2 regions of the Caballeronia sp. AZ10_KS36 genome follow, and region 2 is predicted to be linked to the other one. Evidence: riboswitches for the same ligand, from Rfam matches in the RefSeq annotation. Region 2 holds a riboswitch; the other holds the start of a gene.
The links. Region 2 has a riboswitch for cobalamin ahead of NCR35_RS16990 (CbtB domain-containing protein). Riboswitches for the same ligand answer to the same signal wherever they lie in the genome.
Positions count from the first base shown of each region.

Region 1 (5,991 bases), on a different contig from region 2:
TCGGCGTTCCTCGTCAGAAAGGGTGAAGCGAAGGCACGAGCGCCTCGTGCTCGCCATCGCGGATCAGGACCAGCGGATAGCCGAACGCCGCGCTCGCGCGCGCGGGCGTCAGCACGTCGGCGACGGGACCGACATGCGCGCCGCCCCGGCCGTCGAGCAAGAGCGCGTGCGTGGCGAAGCGGCGCGCAAGATTCAGGTCGTGGCACGAAAAGACGATCGCGCGTCCCTCGTCGCGCGCGGCGGCGGCGAGCGCATTCAGGCAATGGATCTGGTGATGCAGGTCCAGATGCGCGAGCGGTTCGTCGAGCAGCAAGAGCGGCGCTTGCTGGCATAGCGCGGCGGCAAGCGCCACGCGCTGCCGTTCGCCGCCGGAGAGCGTGAGCACGTCGCGCGAAGCCAGGTCTGCGAGACCGAGCGCATCGAGCGCGGCATGCGCGGCGGCGCGGTCGTCTTCGCTTTCCCAGCCCCAGCCCGTCAGATACGGAAAGCGGTTGAGCAGCACGGTATCGAGCACGGTTGCGCTGAAGGCGTCGTGCGTGCTTTGCGGCATCAGCGCGCGTTCGCGGGCGAGGTCCGCCGCGCGCCACGACGCGAGCGCGCGGCCGCCGAGCGTGATCGCGCCCGACGCCGGCTTCGCGAGTCCCGCGAGCACGCCGATGAGCGTGGTCTTGCCCGCGCCGTTCGGCCCGGCGATGCACCACACTTCGCCCGCCGCGATGGTCGCGCTAAGGCCATCGACGAGCGTTCGGGCGCCCGCGCGCAAGACGAGGTTATCGACAGAGAGCGGCTTCATCGCGGCCTTCGCAGCAGCATCCACAGGAACATCGGCACGCCGATCAGCGCCGTGACGACGCCCACCGGCAACTGCGCCGGCGCGATGACCGTGCGCGCGGCGAGGTCCGCGCTCATCACGGCGAGGCCGCCCGCGAGCGCGGCGGCGGGCACGAGCATGCGCTGGTCGTTGCCGAACGCGAGCCGCAGCAGATGCGGCACCACGAGCCCGACGAAGCCGATAGTCCCCGCCGTCGTCACCGCTGCCGCCGCCGCGAGCGATGCCACCAGATACACGCGCAGCCGCAGGCGTTCCACCGGCACGCCGAGCGAACGCGCCGTGGCCTCGCCGCGCAACAGCACGTTCAACTGCGGCGCGCACGGCACGATCAACGCGAGCGCCACGCCGAGCGCGATCATCGCGGGCCACGGCGTCGATGCGCCGTTGAGGTCGCCGGTCAGCCAGAAGATCATGCCGCGCAGCCGGTTCTCGGGCGCCACGCTGAGTATCAGCGTGATGAGCGCGCCCCAGCCCGCCGCGACGACGACGCCCGTGAGCAAGAGCCGTGGCGAGGCGTCCTGTTCGCCGTGCCACACGTGCGCGCGCGCAAGTCCGAGCACCAGAACGATGGATGCGAGCGCGCCCGCGCACGCGGCGAGATCCACTCCCCACCACGGCATCGACGCGAGCATCGCGGAAAGCGCGAACGCCGCCGCGCCGCCGGACACGCCGAGCACGTACGGTTCAGCGAGCGGATTGCGCAGCAGCACTTGCAGCAGCGCACCGGCGAGCGCGAGCAGCGCGCCCGATGCGAAGCCCGCGAGCGCGCGCGGCAATCGCAGGTTCAGCACGATTTCATCGGCGATATCGGGCGTGGCCGCGTGCGCGTGCAGCAGCGCGGCGATGGCGCGCGTCGGCGGCAGCGCCACGCTTCCGAGCGCGAGCGACGCCGCCAGCACGCCAAGGGCCGCCGCCGCGAGCGCGAGCCAAATCGCGGCGGCGCGGCCTGCGTGCATCGCCTTCATCGGACGGCGCGCATCAGCGGCGTGGCTCACGACGGATGCCAGCCGATCGTGACGTAAGCGCCGCGACGCGGCGTGTTGTACGAGTAAGCCAGTTCATAGTTGCGGTCGAACAGGTTGTCGATGCGCGCATTCACGTACCACGACTTCGTGATGTCGTACCGAGCCGAAAGATTGACGACGCCGTAGCCCGCGAGCGTCGAATCGTAATCGCTGCGCGCGCCGCTCACGATCCACTCGCCGCCCACGCGCCAGCGCCCGATCGACCGATGCGCCGACAGCGACGCGAAGCGCCGCGCGCGACGCGTCAACTCTTCGTGATTCGTCTCGTCGACGGGATTCTGGAACGTCACGCTCGCGCGCACGTCGGTTGCGCCCACGTGCCCCGCCCACGATCCCTCGACGCCCTGCACCTTCGCGCGCCCCACGTTCTGCGCGGTATAGAAGCCGCTGCTATCGCCCACGTAGTCGATCAGATTCGAATAGCGCGTCTCGAACGCCGTCACACGCACCACGCCGATCTTGTCCGATGCGTACTGCAACGCGGCCTCGGCCGAATGGCTGCGCTCCGGCTGTATCGACGGATTGCCGCTGAACGGATAGTAGAGATCGTCGAAGCTCGGCGCGCGAAACGACGCCGCGTAGCTCGCGCTCGCGCGCCAGTGGGAATCGAAGTTGTACGCGTAGCCCAGATAGTAGCTGTTCGCGCCGCCGAAGTCGGAATACTGGTCGCGGCGCACGTTGGCCTGCACTTCGCTCGGACCGAAGCGGCCGACATAGCCCGCGAACACCGAGTTCACATGCCGGTCGGGCGCGCTGAACTGGTCCGAATCGAGCGACTGGTCGAGATGCTCGTAGCCGAACACGAGCTTGTGCGCCTCGGTGAGCCGGAAGTCGTTCTGCCACAGATACTGATGATTCTCCGAGTCGAAGCGGCTCGTATAGACGCCGTTGTGCTCGATGTTCGCGCGGTCTTGCCCCTGCGCGACGGTGAAGTGCGTCGTCCAGTTGTCGGTGAGCTTGCCGTTCGCGAACACCGACGCCGAACGCACGCGATCATGCGATTCGTTGAGATCGGTCGGCACGCCGTAGGGATCGTCGAAGCTGTTCACGCCGTTCGATTGCAGGAAGCGCACGCCTGCGTCCCACTTGTCGCTGAACTTGTGGCGCAGCGTCGCGGCGACGCTTTCGTTCAGATAACCGTTCGCGTTCGGATTCGCGCCGGGCGCGAGCGCGGGATCGATCGACGAGAAGCCGTCGGTCTTTTCGCGCGACACGTTCAGGCTAAACGTCGTGCGGCCATCGGTATCGAGCGCGCCGTCGACGCCCGCCGACTGGCGCTGCGTGTGATAGCTGCCGTATTCGGCTTCGAAGTGAAAGCGCGGCGGATGTGCTTCGCCCTCCTTCGTGAAAATCTGCACGACGCCGCCGATCGCGTTCGATCCATACAGCGCCGACACATTGCCGTTGACCACTTCGACGCGGCCGGTCTGATCGAGCATCAATTGCGACAACTGCGCCGCGCCCAGAGACACGGATTCGACGCGCACGCCGTCGATCAGCACGAGCGATTGCGTCGAGGACGCGCCGCGTATGAAGACGCCCGAGGTCGCGCCCGGCCCGCCGTTGCGCGTGATCTGCACGCCGGGCGCGAGCGCGATGAGTCCGAGCACATCGTCCGCATTGCTGTCGGCGATGTCTTGCGCGTCGAAGAGCGTCGCCTGCGGGATGGAATCGGCGAGCGGTTGCGCGCTGCGCGTCGCCGTGACGACGACGGGCGCGAGTGTCTGCGACGGAGAATCGGAATCGGCGTGCGCGGCCTGTGCAAGCGGCGCACTCGCGGCGGCGCACATCACGACGCGCGCCGCGCGACGAATGAGGCCGGACGAAGGCAAGACCATGTGTGAAGCGTTCCCGTTGGAGACTGGCGCGTGCCCCGCTCCCCGCGAGGTCTGTGCGCGACGCACGCGCCGTATTGCAAAGCATCGGCGCGCTGGACGATTGGCCGGTATCCGGGCTGGCGACGCATCGTCCCGCCTTCCCGCGCTTCGAAGCGCAGTGGCGCCGACACGTTTCTTGCAGTCGCGTCTCCGATGACAAACGACCACGGAGCAACGAGAAGAAACGCGCGTGGGACGACTTGCAACTTGCGTTGCGGTCGCTTACCGTTGCGGGGGCAGCACAGGTTGGCGAGCCGCGCGAGGCGAGACGACGCTTCCTGTTTCCCGTTTGACTGCGCCGCAAGAAAGGCGGCGCGAGCACCAAAAGTGCGGCAAGTGTAGGAGCGCGCATAAGGGCCGTCAAGAAGGCGCGGGGCGCCTCATCGCGAGGTCCGAGCGACGAGCAAGCGACGAGCGAGCGTCGTCAGCCGCGCATCCGGGTGCGTCACGCGCGGCCATTCCACACATGAATACGCGGCGATGCGCGCAAGATCGCGTGTTGTTACGTCTCGAAACGAGACAATTATCGGAAGCGCCTTTGAACCGCGCTAAAATGCCAGGTCTTTAGAGGACGCAGCACATGCTCAACGAACTCGAATCACTGTCAGGGAACATCGGCCGGCTGATCAAGATCAGCGAGCGCCACAATCAGGCGCGTCTCGCGCTCGAAGCACAAATGGAACAGCTGCGCGCCGATTACGCCAGCGTTCAGGCCGAACTCGCGCAGGTTCGCCAGGAGCGCGACGCGCTGCAAGGCGAACGCGATTCGCTGTCCGCGAAGATCGACGACGCGCAAGTGCGCCTCAACGCGATCCTCGAAAAGCTGCCGCGCGGCAAAGCGCATCATGCCGAGAGCGACAATCAGCTCGATCTTCTGAACGCCGAAGCCAGCGCGTCGCGCGAAGCGCAGCACGAACATGCGCACGCGGAAGAAGTGCACGGCGAGCATCATCAAGGAGAGAAGGCATGACGACCACGCAGATCGAAGTATCCATTCTCGGCCAGCAGTATCGCCTCGCGTGCTCGCCGGAAACCGAAGCCGCGCTGCGCGAAGCCGTGGCCCGCGTCGATGCCGAAATGAACAAGGTCCGCAACGCAAGCAGCGTGCGCGGCACGGACCGCATCGCGGTAATGGCCGCGCTTTCCCTGGCGTCCGAATTGCTCAAGCTGCAGGAAAGCGTGCGCCACGGCGAAGCGTTCCCGGCCGAGGAAATCCGCCGCACCATGCATTCGATGAACGAGCAGCTCGGCGCGGTCATTGCGCAATATGAGGCGCACTGAGCGAAGCGCGCTGACGCTCATGCGCTGATCTAATCAGCGTCGCGATATCCATCAAAAAAAGATACCGCGAGAAACGCAGGCAAGGGCTGCAAGGACCAAACGTTTGGTGTACAGTGAGGTCTCCCTGCCTGGTACGCCAAGGTCATATATTCCTTGAACCAATGCTACATTGGCACGGTTGCGGAACGTTGCAGCACGGGCGCGCGCGTCACTCTGTCTGATGTACCCGAAGTGTTGCTTACCGCGACCAATCTTGAACCCAGGTTCAGGATGCCGGCCTAGCGGCTGAGGCGGGGACCTTATTTACGAAGCACGAACGGCATCGGTTCTTACCGGTGCCGTTTTCATTTGCATCGCCCAAAACCGCACGCACACTCCTTCACGCCGAAATCATGCGCTACTGGCTGATGAAGTCCGAACCGGACGAAGCGAGCATCGATCATCTCGCGCACGCGCCCAAGAAGACGCTGCCGTGGACCGGCGTGCGCAACTATCAGGCGCGCAACTTCATGCGCGACCAGATGCAGATCGGCGACGGCGTGCTCTTCTACCATTCGAGCTGCCCCGAGCCGGGTATCGCGGGAATCGCGAAGGTCTGCTCGACGGCGTATCCCGATCCCACGCAGTTCGATCCCGAAAGCGCCTACTACGATCCCAAATCCAAGCAGGACACGCCGCGCTGGATGCTCGTGGATGTGAGCTTCGTGAAGAAGACGCGGCTCATTGCGCTCGCCGAGCTTCGCGAGCACGCGGAACTCGCCGGCATGCAAGTGCTCGCGCGCGGCAACCGTCTGTCGATCACGCCTGTCACCGAGGACGAGTGGCGCTTTATTACCGAACGCCTCGTCTAGAGCAGGAACTAAGGGCTGGAGGCGGACGCCTAAGTGCGGTCGCGAATCACGCGACGCCTTGCGTTGGAGCCCTTCGATGATGAACAAGAAAACCGCCGCCGCCCTCGCCCTCGCGATGTCGAGCG
Region 1 is NZ_JALQDQ010000004.1:69,508-75,498, reverse strand. Features, by position in the region: gene cobT (nicotinate-nucleotide--dimethylbenzimidazole phosphoribosyltransferase) at 1-1, opposite strand, end outside; gene NCR35_RS04465 (ABC transporter ATP-binding protein) at 14-793, opposite strand; gene NCR35_RS04460 (FecCD family ABC transporter permease) at 790-1,788, opposite strand; gene NCR35_RS04455 (TonB-dependent receptor domain-containing protein) at 1,824-3,695, opposite strand; cobalamin riboswitch at 3,781-4,075, opposite strand; gene NCR35_RS04450 (ATPase) at 4,315-4,704, shown strand; gene NCR35_RS04445 (cell division protein ZapA) at 4,701-5,015, shown strand; RNA gene ssrS (6S RNA) at 5,134-5,316, shown strand; gene NCR35_RS04435 (EVE domain-containing protein) at 5,408-5,866, shown strand; gene NCR35_RS04430 (SIMPL domain-containing protein) at 5,946-5,991, shown strand, end outside.
Region 1: another riboswitch for cobalamin. It lies ahead of NCR35_RS04455 (TonB-dependent receptor domain-containing protein); the one in region 2 lies ahead of NCR35_RS16990 (CbtB domain-containing protein).

Region 2 (5,991 bases):
CGATGCCGACGCGCTCTATCTTCCCGGCGGGTATCCGGAACTGCATGCGGCTACGCTTGCCGTGAACCTGCGCACGCGGGCATCCATGGAAGCGCATGTGGCGCGTCGAAGAGCTGTCGTCGCCGAATGCGGCGGCATGCTGTATCTGCTCGATACGCTGACGGACGTGGAAGGCACGAAGCATGCAATGCTCGGTCTTCTCCCGGGCAACGCCTTCATGCAGCGCCGCCTCGCGCGTCTTGCAATGCAAAGGCTCGATACCGCGCACGGCGCGCTCACCGGTCACACGTTCCATTACTCCACGCTCGACACACCCATGCAGCCGCATCTGACCTCGAAGCATGCAACCACAGGCGCCGAAGGCGAAGCCCTCTATCGCCACGGTCCGATCACGGCCACGTATATGCACGCGTATTGGCCATCGAATCCGGCCGCCGCCGCGGCGCTCTTTCGCGGCGAATCGCTATGACGATCGTCGACCTCGCCTTCACTATTGCGCGCGCGAAGTCGCAAGAGCCGGTTGGTTCGCCGTGCACGGGCGTATGCAAGCTCGATCCCGCGCATGGTCTGTGCGCGGGATGCTTCCGGAGCCGCGAAGAGATCAAGTCGTTCCGCTCGATGGACGATGCGGCGAAACTCGCGCTACTGGATGAATTGCCCGCAAGGCAAGCAGCGTTATCGCGAGAAAACGCTTAGACGGTCGCCACTTTCCGCAATGCGGGCCGCTCGAGTTCGCGAGCAGCGAGCGCGCCGAACACGAGCCCGAGCGTCGTCCAGATGATGACCTGAACACCGATGGCCGCGACGCGAAAGTTCCAGAGCAACGACGCCGAGAAGCCTGCCGGCACTTCTTCGATACGCGGCAGCGCGAACTGCACGAGCAGCATCGACGCGATGTAGAAAGCGCCTGCAATCATCGTTGCGTTCCACTCGCCCCGCCGCACGCGCAGCCGCCTTTGCAGCGCGACGGCGATCACCGCTGCCGCGATCGAGATGGCCAACATGCCGAAGAACAATGCGGTGCGCGGACCGATCGTCGCCGCGTTGCCGACCGAAGGCGGGTTCGGTGGATACTTGAGGAACGGCACGACCGCCACGCTCAAGAAGCCGAACATCGCCAGCAACGCCGATGTGCCGCGCGCACGCAATGCGCCGAGCCGCCCATAAGCAAGCGCAAAGACGAGCGAGAAAATGCCGCCGAGCGCAGTGCCGAATACCGCGACGCCGGTAAAGAGGCCGACACCGGCCTGCGTGTCCCGGCTCACCAGTTCTTCGTCGCCGTCGCCGCCTTCGTGATCGTGTGAATGAGTCGTGGCTTCGTGATGGTCATGTCCATGCGCATGTTCTCCTTCGAACGCGATGGCCTGTGCAACGAACGGCTCACCGACCAGCTTCGCAAAACCGAAGCCGAGCACGCCCGCGACGAGACCCGCGATCATGCCGCGTATCAACAAACTGCGAATCATGACGCGCCCTTAGTGGCAGGGAAAGCCGAGCAGGTGCCGGCCGTCATGCACGAATTCGTGAACGACCATGCCGGAGAAGATGGACGTCGCGCCCTGCTCCGCACCGACGAAATAAATGGCGATCAAAAGGATCAGGCCGATGAACACGGCCCAAGGCAAGACTTCACGTACCGGAATAGGCACCGGCGCATCGAGGGCGGGCGAAACAGGAGCGGCGGCATAGACCGGCGCGTGAGCGACATTCATTGATTTTCTCCGAGGGAAAAGCGCGTCCCAATAGACGAAAGAGCTTGCAGCGGGGTCTGACTCGCGGACCGTCGTTTTCACGAAAGCCGCTTACAGTGGCGCGACCGTGCCGGGCTTGCACCGGCTTCCTCACACTGCAAGCTTGCCATTCTAGGACGATTGCGGGCAAAGTAAAGCAACGATGCGCCCATTGCCTCAATCATTGAACGTCACGCTTCTCTGCCACGCCGCCACGCACGCGATGAAAACCGCCCGCTTTCCGACGGGCGACGAGCCGCCTGCATGCGATGAACGCGCGGCTCTTGCGCAGCGCTTCGCACGCTTCGACGGCCGCGTGATTGCAAGTCCCGCGGCCGCTGCGCGCGCGACTGCCGCATGCATAGCAAGCACCGTCGAAACGAACGACGCATTCAACGATATCGACTACGGCCGCTGGCGCGGGCATGCGATACGCGCCATCGCCGAAAAAGAGCCTGAAGGCATGAGCGCATGGCTTTCGAATGTCGCCGCGCGGCCGCACGGCGGCGAGAGTATTGCCATGCTTTCCGAACGCATTGCGAGCGCGCTTGCAACTCTTGTGCGTGACGATGCCCGCATCGAACGCTGCCTGATCGTCACGCATGCCATCGTCATCAAAGCCGCATTGGCGCATGTGCGAGGCGACCCGCTCGAATCCATCTTTGCGATGGACTTCGCGCCCCTGTCGTCCATATCGCTCGACTATGACCGACGGTGCGGCGTCTGGACCGTGGCCTGAACTTCGTCGTGCGGCTCAAGCTCCAATGCAATTGACGGCATGACGCTGTCGATATGGCTCAAGGAGGCTCACATGGCGCACTATGTGGATGGATTCGTCGTACCTGTTCCCACCGACAAGATCGACGCGTATCGCGTCATGGCCGAGCAGGCAGGCAAGATCTGGCTTGAGCATGGCGCACTGCAATTCGTCGAAAGCATTGCCGACGACGTCAAGCCAGGGGAAGTCACTTCATTTCCGCAGAGCGTGCAATTGAGAGAAGGTGAAACGATTGCATTCTCGTGGATACTGTATGAATCCCGCGAGCAGCGCGACGCAGTCAACGCCAAGGTCATGAACGACCCGCGCCTGAAGGCGATGATGGAGCAAGGCGAGCCGCCGTTCGACGCGAAGCGCATGTTCTTCGGCGGATTTGCGACGATAGTCGAACTGGCGCGCCCTTAAACCTTCGTTTGTTGACTCACCACAAAGGAAAGTATCGACATGTATATCGCCATGAATCGCTTCAAGATCGTGCCCGGCGCAGAAGCGGACTTCGAGCGCCTATGGACGAGCCGCGACACGCATCTCAGGGATGTCCCCGGCTTCGTCGAATTTCATTTGCTAAAGGGCCCGGCCAAGGACGATCACGTCCTTTATTCGAGCCACACGATCTGGGCGAATCGGGCGGCGTTCGAAGACTGGACGCGGTCCGACGCCTTTCGCGCCGCGCATCGCAACGCAGGCGGCGAGACGCGCCAGCTCTATCTCGGGCACCCTGAATTCGAAGGCTTCGAAGTCATTCAGACCGTCAAGTAGCACGTTTCTTTTACACGTTGATGAAAGAATGTGCTTAAAGAGCGTCCGCTATGACCGCTTGGGCGCTTCGATTTGGGCGCTTCGATTTGGGCGCTTCGATTTGGGCGCTTCGAATCAGGCCTTGGCTCCGCGCGCCATGCGCTGCAAAGTGGACGAGTCGATGGCGGCGGCGCAAATGCGCACCGCCTCTTTGAGTGTGCGCGGCCGTCCAGCACCGAATTCGCTTTCCAGCATGGCGACGGCGCGCACGCGCTCCTCGTTGCCCAACTGCTCGCCGGTCGCCATCTCGAGGACGGAGATGAAATAAGCGGCGGGCGGCGCGGCGCGCCCTTGGGCCGAAGGCGCCGGTGCCCGCGAAACCGCGAGGTCGTTGGTATCGGCGGTTCGGTATGCCGGCCATGCTGCCCGGTCGGTGTCGATTCGACTGTTCATTGGTCTGTTCATTCGCTGGAGTGCTTGAGCGCCGTCGCGCAATCGTCATCGAGCAAACTTACAGCAAAGGTTGTTCCACCTGTCACGCGGCTTGGCTCTGGTCCGACAAGACCACCCTCGCGACACGGCAGGCTGCGAGGTCCCACGCCGCGCATCCGACCGACTTGAACACCACCGGAATGTCGGGTCTTTCGTGCGATGCAAGCGCCGTCGCGAGCGGCCGCACCGTGTTCCAGTCGATTCCGGCGAGGATGAAATCGCCCGCTTCGTGACGCGCGCCTGCGAGATCGTCGACGAACAAGGCGCTGGCATGAATCGTCGAGGCGGCGATTTCAGCGGCATCGGCGGTGAAAGCGCCTACGCCTATCACGAGTCGCGCCGCGCTGGCCGCAAGCGAATACACCGGCGTCTTGCTGGTCGTCGTGGTGATCACCACGTCGATAGAGTCCGGTATCGCCGGACCTTCGAGCGGGACCAGGTTCGGCGAAAGCTCGGCGTGGTCCGCGCAGAAAACACTCGCGCGCCCCGCACGCGAGCCGAGAATGTAGAGGCGCGCTTCCGGATACAGGCTCGCAAGCGCTTCCACATGCGACGCCGCCTGCTTTCCGGTGCCAATCACGAGCACTTCGCGCGGAACATCGGCGGCCAGCGCGCGTATCGCGAGCATGGAGACTGCGGCCGTTCGGCGACCGGTGACCGTGGGACCGTCGAGCATGAACTGGGGCACGCCTGTCGTGGCGTCGAAAGCGGTGACCTGACCGTGAATCGTCGGCAGGCCGCGTGCGCCATTGCCCGGGCACACGTTCACGAGCTTGTGCATCGCGATATCGGCGGCCGTTGCGGGCATCGAGAGCATCACTCCGCCGTGCGCGAGCGGGACCACCATCCGCTCGGGACTCGCTATGCGGCCGGCTGCATAATCGAGCATGGTCGCGGCGAGCGTATCCGCCAAGCGGTCGTAAGGCAGAAGGCGTGCGGTTTGCGTCGCGTCGAAAAAGGGAATTGCGCCAGCTGTGTCGATCATCGTGCGGTTCGCCTCTGGAATGGGTGTGCCATCGTGATGCCATCAAACGCTCGACCATTCTAAGGGCCGCGCTGCTCGTGTCATAAAGCGCGCGGCTTCATACAATGAATGACGCGGAAGGCGGTGTCACACGACTGCCATGCGGGAACGTCACCATCGGGCGTTCAGCGCCGGCCGAACACTGCGCCCAAGAAGCAGGCCACAGCACGCACATGGAGCATTCAATGACCACGACGGACAAGCAGCGCCGCTTTCACGCTGACCTGATCGACAGCTACGACGAAGAGTTCGAGATGGAGATCGACGATCGCTTCCTCGATGGCGAAGCGGCGTTCTCGGACGAAGAGCGGCAGCTTCGCAAGACTTATTTCCGCGAGTTGTTCCGGCTACAGGGCGAATTGGTGAAGCTACAGGACTGGGTGGTCCATACCGGTCACCGGCTTGTCGTGATCTTCGAGGGGCGCGATGCCGCCGGCAAGGGCGGCGCGATCAAACGCATCACGCAGCGGCTCAATCCGCGTGTCTGCCGCGTCGCCGCCCTCCCCGCGCCCAACAATCGCGAGCGCACGCAATGGTACTTTCAGCGATATGTCTCGCACTTGCCGGCGGGCGGCGAGATCGTGCTGTTCGACCGAAGCTGGTACAACCGCGCGGGCGTCGAGCGCGTGATGCACTTCTGCACCGACGAAGAGTATGAGGAATTCTTTCGCTCGGTGCCGGAGTTCGAGAAGATGCTCGTGCGTAGCGGCATCCAGATCATCAAGTACTGGTTCTCGATCACCGACGACGAACAGGAAGTGCGCTTTCAGGCGCGAATCGAAGATCCGCTCAAGCAGTGGAAGCTGAGTCCGATGGACCTGGAGAGCCGCCGTCGCTGGGAAGCGTATACGGCCGCGAAGGAAGTCATGCTGCAACGCTCGCATATTCCCGAAGCGCCGTGGTGGGTCGTGCAGGCTGTCGACAAAAAGCGCGCGCGCCTCAACTGCATTCATCACCTGTTGAGCCAGGTGCCGTATCACGAGATAGAACACCCGCCAATCACGCTGCCCGAGCGCGTGTTCAATCCCGATTACCTGCGTCAGCCCGTGCCGGAATCGATGTACGTCCCCGAAGTGTATTGAGTAAGTTCAGCAGCAGTGACGGCAGGCGATGCGCTCCACCGCCGCGCCGCCACGCTGACGCAGCGCCACTTGATGCATGAAATGATAGGCGTGCTGCGACCCTCTCAGCAGCATCACGAATGCGACTTGCGCGAGGTTGAAGTCCAG
Region 2 is NZ_JALQDQ010000025.1:338,752-344,742, forward strand. Features, by position in the region: gene NCR35_RS16975 (cobyrinic acid a,c-diamide synthase CobB) at 1-469, shown strand, start outside; gene NCR35_RS16980 (DUF1289 domain-containing protein) at 466-696, shown strand; gene NCR35_RS16985 (CbtA family protein) at 693-1,466, opposite strand; gene NCR35_RS16990 (CbtB domain-containing protein) at 1,476-1,712, opposite strand; cobalamin riboswitch at 1,744-1,866, opposite strand; gene NCR35_RS16995 (histidine phosphatase family protein) at 1,894-2,469, shown strand; gene NCR35_RS17000 (DUF1428 domain-containing protein) at 2,542-2,913, shown strand; gene hmuQ (heme-degrading protein HmuQ) at 2,953-3,267, shown strand; gene NCR35_RS17010 (hypothetical protein) at 3,382-3,699, opposite strand; gene lhpI (bifunctional Delta(1)-pyrroline-2-carboxylate/Delta(1)-piperideine-2-carboxylate reductase) at 3,782-4,723, opposite strand; gene ppk2 (polyphosphate kinase 2) at 4,948-5,844, shown strand; gene NCR35_RS17025 (hypothetical protein) at 5,851-5,991, opposite strand, start outside.